3 regions of the Bradyrhizobium sp. USDA 4506 genome follow, and region 3 is predicted to be linked to each of the others. Evidence: predicted binding sites of a transcription regulator. Region 3 holds the regulator's gene; each other region holds the start of a gene.
What was found. The regulator PhoB, encoded in region 3, activates phosphate uptake and scavenging genes when phosphate is short. The targets are predictions, from matches to a motif close to TGTCATNNANCTGTCAT.
Positions count from the first base shown of each region.

Region 1: ACVIHF_RS05285 (alkaline phosphatase D family protein) is a predicted target of PhoB. The motif match lies at 2,776-2,792, and genes of this name have one in related genera.
Region 2: ACVIHF_RS17890 (phospholipase C) is a predicted target of PhoB. The motif match lies at 2,847-2,863, and genes of this name have one in related genera.

Region 1 covers NZ_JBSSBM010000002.1:614,776-618,744, reverse strand. Annotated here, with positions in the region: gene ACVIHF_RS05295 (hypothetical protein) at 1-51, shown strand, start outside; gene ACVIHF_RS05290 (aldo/keto reductase) at 121-939, opposite strand; gene ACVIHF_RS05285 (alkaline phosphatase D family protein) at 1,106-2,686, opposite strand; gene ACVIHF_RS05280 (IS5 family transposase) at 2,959-3,795, opposite strand; gene ACVIHF_RS05275 (hypothetical protein) at 3,941-3,969, opposite strand, start outside.
Region 2 covers NZ_JBSSBM010000002.1:3,324,583-3,328,551, forward strand. Annotated here, with positions in the region: gene ACVIHF_RS17885 (cytochrome-c peroxidase) at 1-1,014, opposite strand, end outside; gene ACVIHF_RS17890 (phospholipase C) at 1,124-2,770, opposite strand; gene ACVIHF_RS17895 (alpha/beta fold hydrolase) at 3,245-3,969, opposite strand, start outside.
Region 3 covers NZ_JBSSBM010000002.1:6,189,786-6,193,754, reverse strand. Annotated here, with positions in the region: gene pstB (phosphate ABC transporter ATP-binding protein PstB) at 1-623, shown strand, start outside; gene phoU (phosphate signaling complex protein PhoU) at 730-1,446, shown strand; gene phoB (phosphate regulon transcriptional regulator PhoB) at 1,592-2,302, shown strand; gene ACVIHF_RS31400 (GcrA family cell cycle regulator) at 2,543-3,055, opposite strand; gene ACVIHF_RS31395 (acetylornithine transaminase) at 3,544-3,969, shown strand, end outside.

The sequences.
Region 1 (3,969 bases), 5.6 Mb from region 3:
TGGCATCACGGCCATGACCGGACGGTGATCATCAAGCGTCATCACTACTAAGGACCGACACAACGGAAAATGGCTCCTCACGGAGCCATTTTCTTTTCTGCTTCCTCAGGGCCAGCGGCCTCAATCCCACGCCGGCGCAAACCCCGGATTGACGCAGCGCATGTCCTTGGGCAGCGCCGCAATCGCCTTGCGGTCCGCGTCGTCGAGCTTGACCTTCAGTGCGTCGAGATTGGCCTTTTGGCTTTCGGCGCGCGAGGCTTTCGGAATGGCCGCCACGCCATCCTGATCGAGCAGCCATTTCAGCGCCACCTGTGCTGCGGTCGCATCATGCTTGCTGCCGATTTTCGCCAGCGTCTCGTCGGTGGCGAAGCGGCCCTGGGCGAGCGGACAATAGGCCACCAGCGGGATCGATTTCGCGGCGAGATATTTGCGCACCGGCGTCTGGTCCAGCATCGCGTGATATTCGATCTGGTTGCAGGCGATCGGCGCCTTGATGTCCTCGACCACGGTCTTGAGCAGCGCGGTGGTGAAATTGGCGACGCCGATCGCGCGGGTCCGGCCTTCCTCCCTCAGCTTCATCAGCGTCTCGAAGATGGCAGGCAGCTTCATGCTCCGCGACGGCCAGTGCACCAGATAGAGATCGACGTGATCGAGCCGCAGCTTCTTCAGGCTGGCGTCGAACGCTGTCCGGATCGCATCCGGCGCCAGGTTCTCGTGCCAGACCTTGGTGGTCACGTGCAGGTCCGTGCGCGCGACATTCGAGGCAGCGATCGCCGCCCCGATCGCCTCTTCATTGCCGTACATCTCGGCTGTGTCGATATGCCGATAGCCGAGCCCAAGCGCGCTCTCGACCGCCGCGCGGCAGGTATCGCCCTGCATGCGGAAGGTGCCGAGCCCGAGCTGCGGAAGGCTGATGCCCTGTGTCTGCAGATTTTCCATGGATAGCTCCTGACGCGTGGGAAGCCGATGCCATCGACGACCTCACGCCAGCAAATCGTTTCGTGGGAATGAAATTGGCAGGACTGCCGACACGCAGTCTGCCCGCAAACCGGCCCCTCGGGCAAGACGCCGGCAATCAAGATGTCGCGACGGATCAGAGACGGCGCTAGATGTGCTGCGCCATGATCTGGCCGGGCCGCGCGTCCGGCCGCGGCTCGATATCGACCGACCAGAGATCGTGGTTGTCGACGTCCTTCAGCGTCACCGTCATCACGCCGGTCTTGCCGTCGATGTCGACGCGGCCGAAGAATTGCAGCCCGAAGCACGGCGCGAGATTGTCGCCCTGTTCGGCCGAGCAGCCCTTCTGGTACATCGCCTTCGGGCCAAACGTGTTGTCGAGTTCGCCCGGCGACCAGGTGCCGGCATGCAGCGGGCCGGAGACGAACTCCCAGAACGGCTCGAACTCCTGGAACACCGCGCGATTCGGATCATAGTGATGCGCGGCGGTGTAGTGCATGTCGGCGGTGAGCCAGACCGTGTTGCGGACCCCGGCGCGCTTCATGAAGGACAACAGATCGGCGATCTCGTGCTCGCGCCGCGCAGGCGGGCCGTCGCCGAGCGCGACCGCATCGAGGCTGACGAGGCCGATCGGCAGATCCGCCGCGATCACCTTCCAGACAGCATCCGACGCCACCAGCTCCCGCTTCAGCCAGGCGAGCTGGCTCTGGCCGAGGATGCAGGCCTGGTCCGGATCGCCCTGCTTATTCCAGCTGGAATCGCGATAGGAACGCATGTCGATGATGAAGACGTCGAGCAGCGGCCCGTAGGGAATCTTGCGGTAGACGCGGCCATCGCGCTCCGGCATCAGCCCCATCGGCATGAATTCGTGGAAGGCGCGGCGTGCCCGTGCCACCAGGCGCGAGCTGCCGTCCGCCTCATAGCCGGTCGCATCGGTGGTGCCGAGCGGCGACCAGTCGTCGGCCACCTCGTGGTCGTCCCACTGCGCGAACATCGGCACCTCGGCGTGGAAGGCGCGGAAATTGTCGTCGAGCCAGTTGTATTTGTAGTTGCCGCGAAACTGATCGAGGCTCTGCGCGACGGCGGATTTCTCCTCGGTGACGATGTTGCGCCAGATCTCACCGTTGGGGAGTTTCTGCTCCGACGGCACCGTGCAATCGGCGTAGATGTGATCGCCGGAATGGATGAAGAAGTCCGGACGCTCGTCCAGCATGGTGCGGTAGCTGCGCAAGCCGCCGCGCGCGGGGTCGATGCCCCAGCCCTGCCCGACGACGTCGCCGGACCAGACGAACGAGACGGGACGCCGGTCGGCCGGCGCGGTTCGGAAATGGCCGACCCGGCTTTCGCCTGATGTGCCGTCGCGGTCCTCGAAGCGCACGCGATAGAACAGGTCCTGGCCCGGCGGCAGGCCGTCGAGCAGCAGCTTGGCGGTGAAGTCGCGCTCGGGCAGCGCATCGGCGGACACGGTGCGCAGGATGCTGGCGAAGCTTTCGACCGCGGCGCATTCGATGTGCATCCGCGCGGCGCGATCGGCGCGCGCCCAGATGACAGCGGAATCGCTTGCCACGTCGCCGGACTGGATGCCCGCAATCGCGGGCCGATCCGCGGTGCGGCTCAGATACGGTCTTGCCAGCGCGCCGAATCCCGCCAGCGCCGCGGTCGACGCCGAGCGCACCAGAAGCTGGCGCCGGGTGAGGCCACGCCGCCTCGCGGAGTTCGCAGTCGGCATCGAATAACCTTCGTCGAATCGCAACGAAGGTTTTGCCTGCGCTCCTTGACTCCGGCCTTACGGTTTCTTGACTCTCCGCCGACGGTTTTGCGACGGCGGGATGACTCGGGGGAGATGGAAATCGGAAAAGTTTGGAGTGCTAAGCACTCAGCCAAATCCGTCATCCTGAGGAGCGCGGAACGCGCGTCTCGAAGGATGAACGGCCCCCGTTCGTGGCCGATTCATCCTTCGAGACGGCCGCTTCGCGGCCTCCTCAGAGTCTGACTCATAAGTCACCCAACCTTACCAGCAGCGGCAAGTCTGCGGGTCAGGAGCCTGATGTGTGCAATCAGCAGCCAGGCAGCTTCGGTTGCCACCGTCGCCTCGAAGTCCTTGGCGAGGCGGCGGCATCTGCCGAACCAAGCGAATGTGCGTTCAACCACCCACCGCCTCGGCAGAAGCTGGAAGCCTTTGACGCCTTGAGGCCGCTCGACGATCTCGACAGTCCATGGACCGCAGTCTGAGAGCGCGTCGAGGAGTTGATTTCCGCGGTAGATCCGGTCGGCAAAGACGTGGCGCAGCCGGGGGAAGTTCATCCGCACGTTCTTCAGCAGCGGTACGGCGCCATGGCAGTCCTGAACGTTGGCCGGATGAACATGAACCCCGAGGAGGAGGCCATTGGTATCCGTCACGATATGCCGCTTGCGGCCGTAGATGCGCTTGCCTGCATCGTAGCCGCGCGGTCCGCCAGCTTGGGTGGTCGGCGCACTTTGACTGTCGATCACGGCTGCCGTCGGCTTCGGTGTCCGTCCAAGCTTTTTTCGCGCCCGTCGGACAAGCACGCTGACAATCCTCTGCCACCGGCCTGTATCCCGCCATCTATAAAAATAGCCCTGCACCGTCGAATAGGGCGGGAACTCCTGCGGCAACGCCCGCCACTGGCAGCCGGTCGAAACGATATAGAGGATCGCTTCGATCACACGACGCAGCTCCGTCTTACGCGGCCGGCCGCGCCGGTTCGCTCGCGGCAACAGGCGTCTGATCAGCGCCCACTCCGCATCGGTCATATCGCTTGCATAACGCAGATCGTCCCGCCGATATTGCTCCCGAGTGATCTTGGTCCAGGGCATCGTGCTCTCCCTCGAATCTCTGCAAATCCGATGGAATCACACCCCACTGAGATCACTCACCCATTTTTCAGTCAGGCTCTCAGGATGACGGATTTGATATTGGTGCGAACGCGCGCGCAAGTCGGCGTGAGACCGCCGAGCCGCCTCACCGATGCCAGTTGCAGATGCCGCCGG
Region 2 (3,969 bases), 2.9 Mb from region 3:
CCCGCAATATTGCGTCTGCTCGGCAATGTCGGTGCGGTACGGACCGCAGACCCCGAGATCGAAATGATCGGGATCGCGGTTGCCGGCGAGCGCGGCGTTGCGCGGCGCACCGAGCGCCTCATATTGGTGATCGGTGAACAGCGGCGGCAGATCGTCCCGGGTCGGCTGCGACGTATGGCAGCCGCCGCAATTGGCCTTGTCCGGATCATTGAACAATTGCAGGCCGCGCAATTCGCTCTCGTTCAATCGCGCCCTGCCCTCCAGCCAGTAGTCGAACTTGCTGGTGTAGGGATGGAAGCTCGGCTCCTCCACCTGATAGCGCGCGACGGCAAACATCGCCTCCGCGACCAGCAGCCGCGTATTGTCGAAGACACCGGCGCCGAACAGCTCGGCGAAGCGCGGCGCGTAGCTCGCCTGGCGCAGCTTCTGCGCCACGATTTCGATGCTGCCGCCGTCCATCTCGTTGGGATCGAGCAGCGGGAAGATCGCCTGGTCCTGCAGCGTATCGGCGCGGCCGTCCCAGAACAGTCCGCCCTGCGGCACGATGTTGACCGCCGACGCGGCAGTCCCGGTCGCGACCTTCTTGGCGCGCGGAGCCTGCTGGCCGAGCGCGGCCAGTTGCGCGAAGTCGACGACATTGTCGTCTTCGTCCTTTTCCGGCCCGATGCTGAAATTCGGCTGCCGCTCGAGATAGGTCAGGCCCGGCACGGCGCGTGTCCCTTGCCGGGATTGCGCGGGCCCGCCGAGCATCACCGGCCCATCATTGGGTGGCCCGTAGGCGTGGTCCGGACTGTGACAGGACGCGCATGACAATGCGCCCGACGAGGACAGCGACGCGTCGAAAAAAATCTTCTGGCCGAGCTGCGCCATGGCGGACAGCGGAGCAACAGGCGGACGCCTGAGCTGCACCGGGTTCGGATTGGTCCCCGGAAGTCCCTGCGTCTCGACGGCCGCAACGGCGCCGGCCATGCACAGCAGGCCGGCGCCGAGAAGCCACAAGGTGCGGCCATTCATATCAGATCCAGTGTCGTTAAGCGTTTTCGCGCGAACTGGAGACCAGTTCGCGCGAGCAGAACGCGTCAGGGCAGAGCTTCGGTTCTGATTGGATCAGAACCGAAGGGCGTTAGTGGTGATGGTGATCGTCCGGCGCGCTGACGATGACGGTGCCGGCGGTCGGATCGAGAAACAGCGTGTCCTGCCGGTACTCGTGGTCCTGGCCGTGGCCGCGCTCGAAGTCGAACATGTCGGCGATCGATTCGACGTTGTCGTCGAACGAGCCGCCGCCGAGACGCTGGCCGTGCAGCCAGTTGTCCTCGATGAAGCGAACGACGGAGGCCTGCGAGATGCGGGTGTGGCTGACGTAATTCCGCTTGGCGAAGGGCGAGATCACCAGGAACGGGACACGCGTACCGGGACCGCAGCGGCCGTTTACCGGCTGGCCGTTGAGGCCGTTCGGCGGCGTCTGCCTGCCGATACCGCGACCGCACTGGCCGGGACCGTTGACCTGGTCGGCGGTGGGATCATACGAGGCGCTGATCGGTGCAAGGTACTGGTGGTCGTACCAGCCGTCGGAGTCGTCATAGGTGATGATGACGGCGGTCTCGCCCCACTCCTTCTGCTTCTGCAGGAAGTTGATCAGCTCGACATTGCCGGCCTGCTCATCGAGCGGATCGGAGTTGCCAGGATGACCGTCCTGATAGGCCGGCATCTTGATGTAGGAGACGGCCGGGAAGTTGCCGGCCTTCACCGAAGCATAGAAGTCCTCGAGATCGTAGGCATGATTGGCCGGATCGAGCGTCTTGCTGCCGGGCATATAGGAGTGTCCGACCGCATTCACCGAGCTCGGTCGCGCATGGGTCGGGTTCGCGGTCGACTTGTAGTACTGGAACCAGGCGTGGTGCGGGATGTAGTCCACGACGGTGCCGTTGACGTTGCTCGAGAACGTGCTGCGGCCGCAGTTGGTGGTGCCGTTGCTGTTCTTGAGCGTCAGGTCGAAGCCGCCCATGAAGCTGCCCCAGCTGATCTGCTCGGCATTGAGCAGGTCGCCGATGTTCTTGCTGGTCATCAAGACCTGGCTCGTCGTGCTCGAGCAGGCATCGTAGGCAGGGTCGGTATCACCGATGAGCGTCAGGCCGCCCTGGCCGTCGGCGATCGACGATGACGAGCCGACGATGTTCTGCGCGCCGTTGGTCTGGCCGGACACGACCTCGAGCGCGCCGGGCGTCGACGGACCAAAGGTGTCGGTCCAGCTGTTGTCGCTCATCGCGAAGTTCTGGGCGTAATTCCAGAACGCGGTGACGGTGTTGCCGTCGAAATAGCCCATCACCTGCCCGTTGGTGCCGAACGCGCCGACGCCGCCGGCGGTGCCGCGACCGGTGAATTTCGGAAACAGGTCTTCCTTGCCGTTGTCGACCGCCTGCTGCTCGGGCGTATAGGCGTGGTTCTGCGACTTGGTGTTGGCCTGGGTGCGGTCGAGGCGGAACGGATTGGTTGCGCCGGTGCCGTTGGCCGGATTGGTGTTCGGGTTATTGGTCAACAGATTGGCGCTGGCGAGATTGTTGACCTTCGGCGTATGCGGCTTCGCCGTGAACGGAATCGAGCCGGTCGGGTTGGTCGCAACCGGGTAGGTTGCGAAGTAGTGATCGAACGAGCGGTTCTCGTTGAAGATGACGACGAGATGCTTGATCGGCGTTTGGGTGTGGATGTCGTGCGGATGATGATCGTGGCCGTTATTGCCCTTGTTGTCGTCCTGAGCGGCGGCGCTGCACATCACCGCAGCGGCAGCAACCAGACAGACTCCGACCGTCGAAAGAAATTTGGCTTTCACCGTAGTGCCCCTTTTTATTTTTAAGGATTTATGACGTCGACCTGCGACAAGTTATCCACCACCGATGACAGCGCTGTGTCGGTCGAATGAATGCGACGAACGATGATGCGCGCTCATGTCCGCATCGGTTGCAGATATCGGGGGACCAATCTTTGCGCGCATGACAGACGCCCTCCTCTTCCGTCTCACGCGATCGGCTATCTGTGGACGCGGTTTCGGTCACAAGACATGGAATTGAACGGATCGCGTTGGAGATGACTGCAGCAGTCAGCAATCATGCGAACAGGTTGTGCACCGCCGGCTGTCGCGGCTTGCTCACGCCCGAAAAAAATCCGCGCCTTCCGGGGATGTGTCCCGAAAAGCGCGGATGCTTGGTCTGGTGGCGGATGAAGGCCGCGATTCAACTCGGCGTGAAGCCTACCCCTTCATTCCCGTGATCGAAGCACTGACCGCGCGCGGATCGCGCTGCGGCCAGCGGCCGCTCTCGACCTGCGCCAGGAATTCGCCGACGATCCGGTTGTATTCGTCGGGCTCCTCGATGTTGATGGCGTGGCCGCAGTTCGGCATCACCGCGAGCGCGGCCGACGGGATGCTCTGCTTCATCAGGATGCCCGGCAGCAGGCAAGGCCAATCCTCGTCGCCGGTGATGATCAGCGTCGGCACCTTGATCCGCTTCATCTCGTCGACCAGCGTGTAGAGCGAAGGGCGCTCCTTCTGTACGCCCTGCTGGGTGTTGGCCGATCCCACCGCCGAATGCTCGGCCAGCATGGCCTTGAACTCGGCATGGCCGCGCGGGTCCTTGTTCTCGTACTGCACGCGGGTCGGCCCGTAGGCGTAGCGCTCGGCGAAGGTCGGAATGCCCTCCTTGCGGATCATGCCCGCGATCACGTCGGCCTCGGCGCGAAACGTCTCGCGCTTATCGAGCTCGGCGCCGTAGCCGCAGCCACCGATGCATAGCGACAGCGCCCGATCAGGGTGACGTAATCCGAAATGCAGCGTCGCAAAGCCGCCCATCGACAGACCAACGATATGCGCCTTCGGCGCGCCGATGTGATCGAGCACGGCCAGGATATCGTCAGCGGCGCGCGCCTGCGAATAGGACGAGACCTGCTCCGGTACATCCGACGGCGGAAAGCCGCGCG
Region 3 (3,969 bases):
CCCTGCTGCGCATCTTCAACCGGATGTACGACCTGTATCCGGGCCAGCGCGCGGTCGGCCAGCTGATGCTGGACCAGACCAACATTCTCGACCCCAAGCTCGACCTCAACTTGCTGCGCGCGCGGGTCGGCATGGTGTTCCAGAAGCCGACGCCGTTCCCGATGACGATCTACGAGAACATCGCCTTCGGCATCCGCCTCTACGAGAAGATCTCGAAGTCCGAGATGGACGACCGGGTCGAGAAGGCGCTGCGCGGCGGCGCGCTGTGGAACGAGGTCAAGGACAAGCTGAACGCCTCCGGCCTGTCGCTCTCCGGCGGCCAGCAGCAGCGCCTGTGCATCGCGCGCACCGTGGCGGTGCGCCCCGAGGTGATCCTGTTCGACGAGCCGTGCTCGGCGCTCGACCCGATCTCGACCGCCAAGGTCGAGGAACTGATCCAGGAGCTCTCCGAGGACTACACGATCGCGATCGTCACCCACAACATGCAGCAGGCGGCGCGCGTCTCCGACAAGACCGCCTTCATGTATCTCGGCGAGCTGATCGAGTTCGACGACACCAACAAGATCTTCACCTCACCGAGCGATCGGCGCACCCAGGACTACATCACCGGCCGGTTCGGTTGACCGGCGCATGATCCGGAAAAGTGGAAACCGGTTTTCCGATCAGGTCATGCTAAAATTCAGGACACGAAGCCATGATCCCCGGGATCATGGTTGAGGGAGACAAGCGATGGCTTCTGAACATACCGCCAAGGCATTCGACAGCGACCTGCAGGAGTTGACCCGCCTGGTCGCCGAGATGGGCGGCCTGGTCGAACGAATGATTACCGAGTCGGTCGACGCGCTGATCCGTCGCGACGTCGCGCTCGGCAAGCGCGTGGTCGCCGCCGACATCGAGATCGACAATCTGCAGCGCAACATCGAAGAGCGCGCGGTGCTGACGATCGCGCGCCGCCAGCCGATGGCGATCGACCTGCGTGAGATCGTCAGCGCGATGCGCGTCGCTACCGATCTCGAGCGGATCGGCGACCTCGCCAAGAACATGGGCAAGCGCGTCGCGGCGCTGGAGAGCGATTTCCAGCCGCTGAAGCTGATCCGCGGCCTCGAGCACATGACCGACCTCGTGCTGTCGCAGGTCAAGTCGGTGCTCGACGCCTATGCCGCGCACGACCTGCCGGCGGCGATGAACGTCTGGAAGGGCGACGAGGAGGTCGATGCGATCTGCACCTCGCTGTTCCGCGAACTGCTCACCTACATGATGGAAGATCCGCGCAACATCTCGTTCTGCATCCATCTGATGTTCTGCGCCAAGAACATCGAGCGGATCGGCGATCACGCCACCAATATCGCCGAGACCGTGTTCTACATGATCGAGGGCCAGCAGATCACCGACAAGCGCCCGAAGGGGGACATGACCACTTTTGCCACCACGGTGCCGGGCAACTGAGGCATGATCGGCAAGCACGGAACCGGCAAGAGCGAAACTGGATGATCCTCGCGACAAATCGTTTCCGCGGGGACTATGCTCAAGGAAGTAAGCGTTTCGGTTTGCGTCTGGGCAACGGATCACCACAGAGAAAGAACTTAGACCGATGAGCGCACGCATTCTGGTAGTCGAAGACGAGGAAGCGCTGACGACGCTGTTGCGCTACAATCTCGATGCGGAAGGCTACGATGTCGAGACGGTGGGGCGCGGCGACGATGCGGATACACGGCTGAAGGAGCGCGTTCCCGACCTCGTGGTGCTGGACTGGATGCTGCCGGGCCTGTCCGGCATCGAACTGTGCCGCCGCCTGCGGGCGCGGCCCGAGACCAAGCAGCTTCCGATCATCATGCTGACCGCGCGCGGCGAGGAAAGCGAGCGCGTGCGCGGGCTTGCCACCGGCGCGGACGATTACATCGTCAAGCCGTTCTCGGTGCCGGAGCTGCTGGCGCGGGTGAAGGGCCTGTTGCGCCGCGCCAGCCCGGAGCGGCTTGCGACCGTGCTGACCTATGGCGACATCGAGCTCGACCGCGAGAAGCGCCGCGTGGCGCGCTCGGGCCGTCCGATCGATCTCGGGCCGACCGAGTATCGCCTGCTCGAATTCTTCCTCGAGCATCCCGGCCGCGTGTTCAGCCGCGAGCAACTGCTCGACAGCGTCTGGGGCCGCGACATCTACATCGATGAGCGCACCGTCGACGTGCATATCGGCCGCTTGCGCAAGCTGCTCAATCCGGGCCGCGAGCAGGATCCGATCCGCACCGTGCGCGGCGCCGGCTACGCGCTCGACGACCGCTTTGCCAAGGCCGAGCCACAGCCGTAACGGCCATGCGGCATTCATAAACCGCAACACGGCGTCGTCCCGGCGAAAGCCGGGACCCATACGCCGCGGCCAGTGCAATCGGCACGCGGCCAGACGGCTTTCTAACAACACGCATTAGTGGTTATGGGTCCCGGCTTTCGCCGGGACGACGCCGGTGGTGTAATGGGCTACGCATCACACAAAAAATCCCCGCTTTCGCGGGGATTTGTTTTTGAGGTCTTCCGTCGTTTTCCCGAGTGCTCACTTGATCTGCGGTTTCGCCGACGGCCGGCGGCGATCGGCGGCGGGCTGGTAGGCGACGCGCGAGTGATGCGCGCAATAGGGCAGGCCGGCGAGCGCCTTGCCGCCGCAGAAGAAGAATTCCGGGCTCGAGGGATCGCCGACCGGCCAATGACAGGTGGCCTCGTTGAGCTCCAGCAGCGAGAGCCGCTGGCTCATCGGCACCACATTGTCGTAGGAGATCGGATCGGGCTCCATCTCGACCTCGAAGGCGTGCGCCAGCGCGGTGTTGCCGCGCGAGACCGGACGCGCCACCCGCATCATGTGCTGGGCCGGGCGAGCCTTGCGCTGCCGCGGCGCGGCCGTGGAGGGTGCCTTGGCGCGGCCGGAGAGGCCGAGCCGATGCACTTTGCCGATCACGGCGTTTCGCGTCACATTGCCAAGTTCCGCCGCGATCTGGCTGGCCGACAGGCCGGACTCCCAGAGTTTCTTCAGCTGCTCGACGCGATCGTCGGACCAGGTCAATACAGTCATCGCATTCTTCCCTTCGCGTAGCGCCGGCCAATCATTGGAGCGGCGCTGCGAGCCAATCTGGACAAATATCCCTGCGGCCAGAATCCCTTAGCCCTCGCCGGGCACGGTGTTGCGCCCGAACGTTTACGCGAGACACAAAGGCTACTTAGAGGGTCCAGTACCGCCGCACGAGATGTCGTACCCGACAGGCCAAACGCTACAATATGGCGTGACTCTGGCGCAAGAGTCCGCGGCCGTGCGTCCACATGTTCCCACACAGTTAAGCATCACGATGAGGCTTTTCCACCGCACCGGAATGCTCCGGATTGCGCTCGTTTCGCATTGCAGGAAGGCCACTTCGTGGCGATTGACACTTACCGACCGCAGCATAGAATGCCCGCCACGTGCCGCCCGCAAAGGCGGCCGTTTTGTTTTCCGAAGCTGGCCGTTGCTGCGCTGGCGTCAAGGCGCAGCGGCAATTGTCGGCTTAAAAACCGTCAGTGATCGCCATGACCAACGCTGCCACGTCGCATCTGCTCCCCGTCTTCGCCAGGGTCGATCTCGGCTTCGAGCGCGGCGAGGGCGCCTGGCTGATCGCAACCAACGGCGACCGCTATCTCGATTTCACCTCGGGCGTCGCGGTCAACGCGCTCGGGCACGCGCATCCGCATCTGGTCAAGGCGCTGCAGGAACAGGCGACCAAGCTCTGGCACATGTCGAACCTGTTCAAGAGCCCGGACGGCGAGGTGCTTGCCGCACGGCTGTGCGAGCAGAGCTTTGCCGACTTCGTGTTCTTCTGCAATTCCGGCGCCGAAGCGATGGAGGGCGTGATCAAGCTGGTCCGCCACTATCACTTCTCCAAGGGCCATGGCGAGCGCTACCGCATCATCACCTTCGAGGGCGCCTTCCACGGCCGCACGCTGGGCACGCTGGCG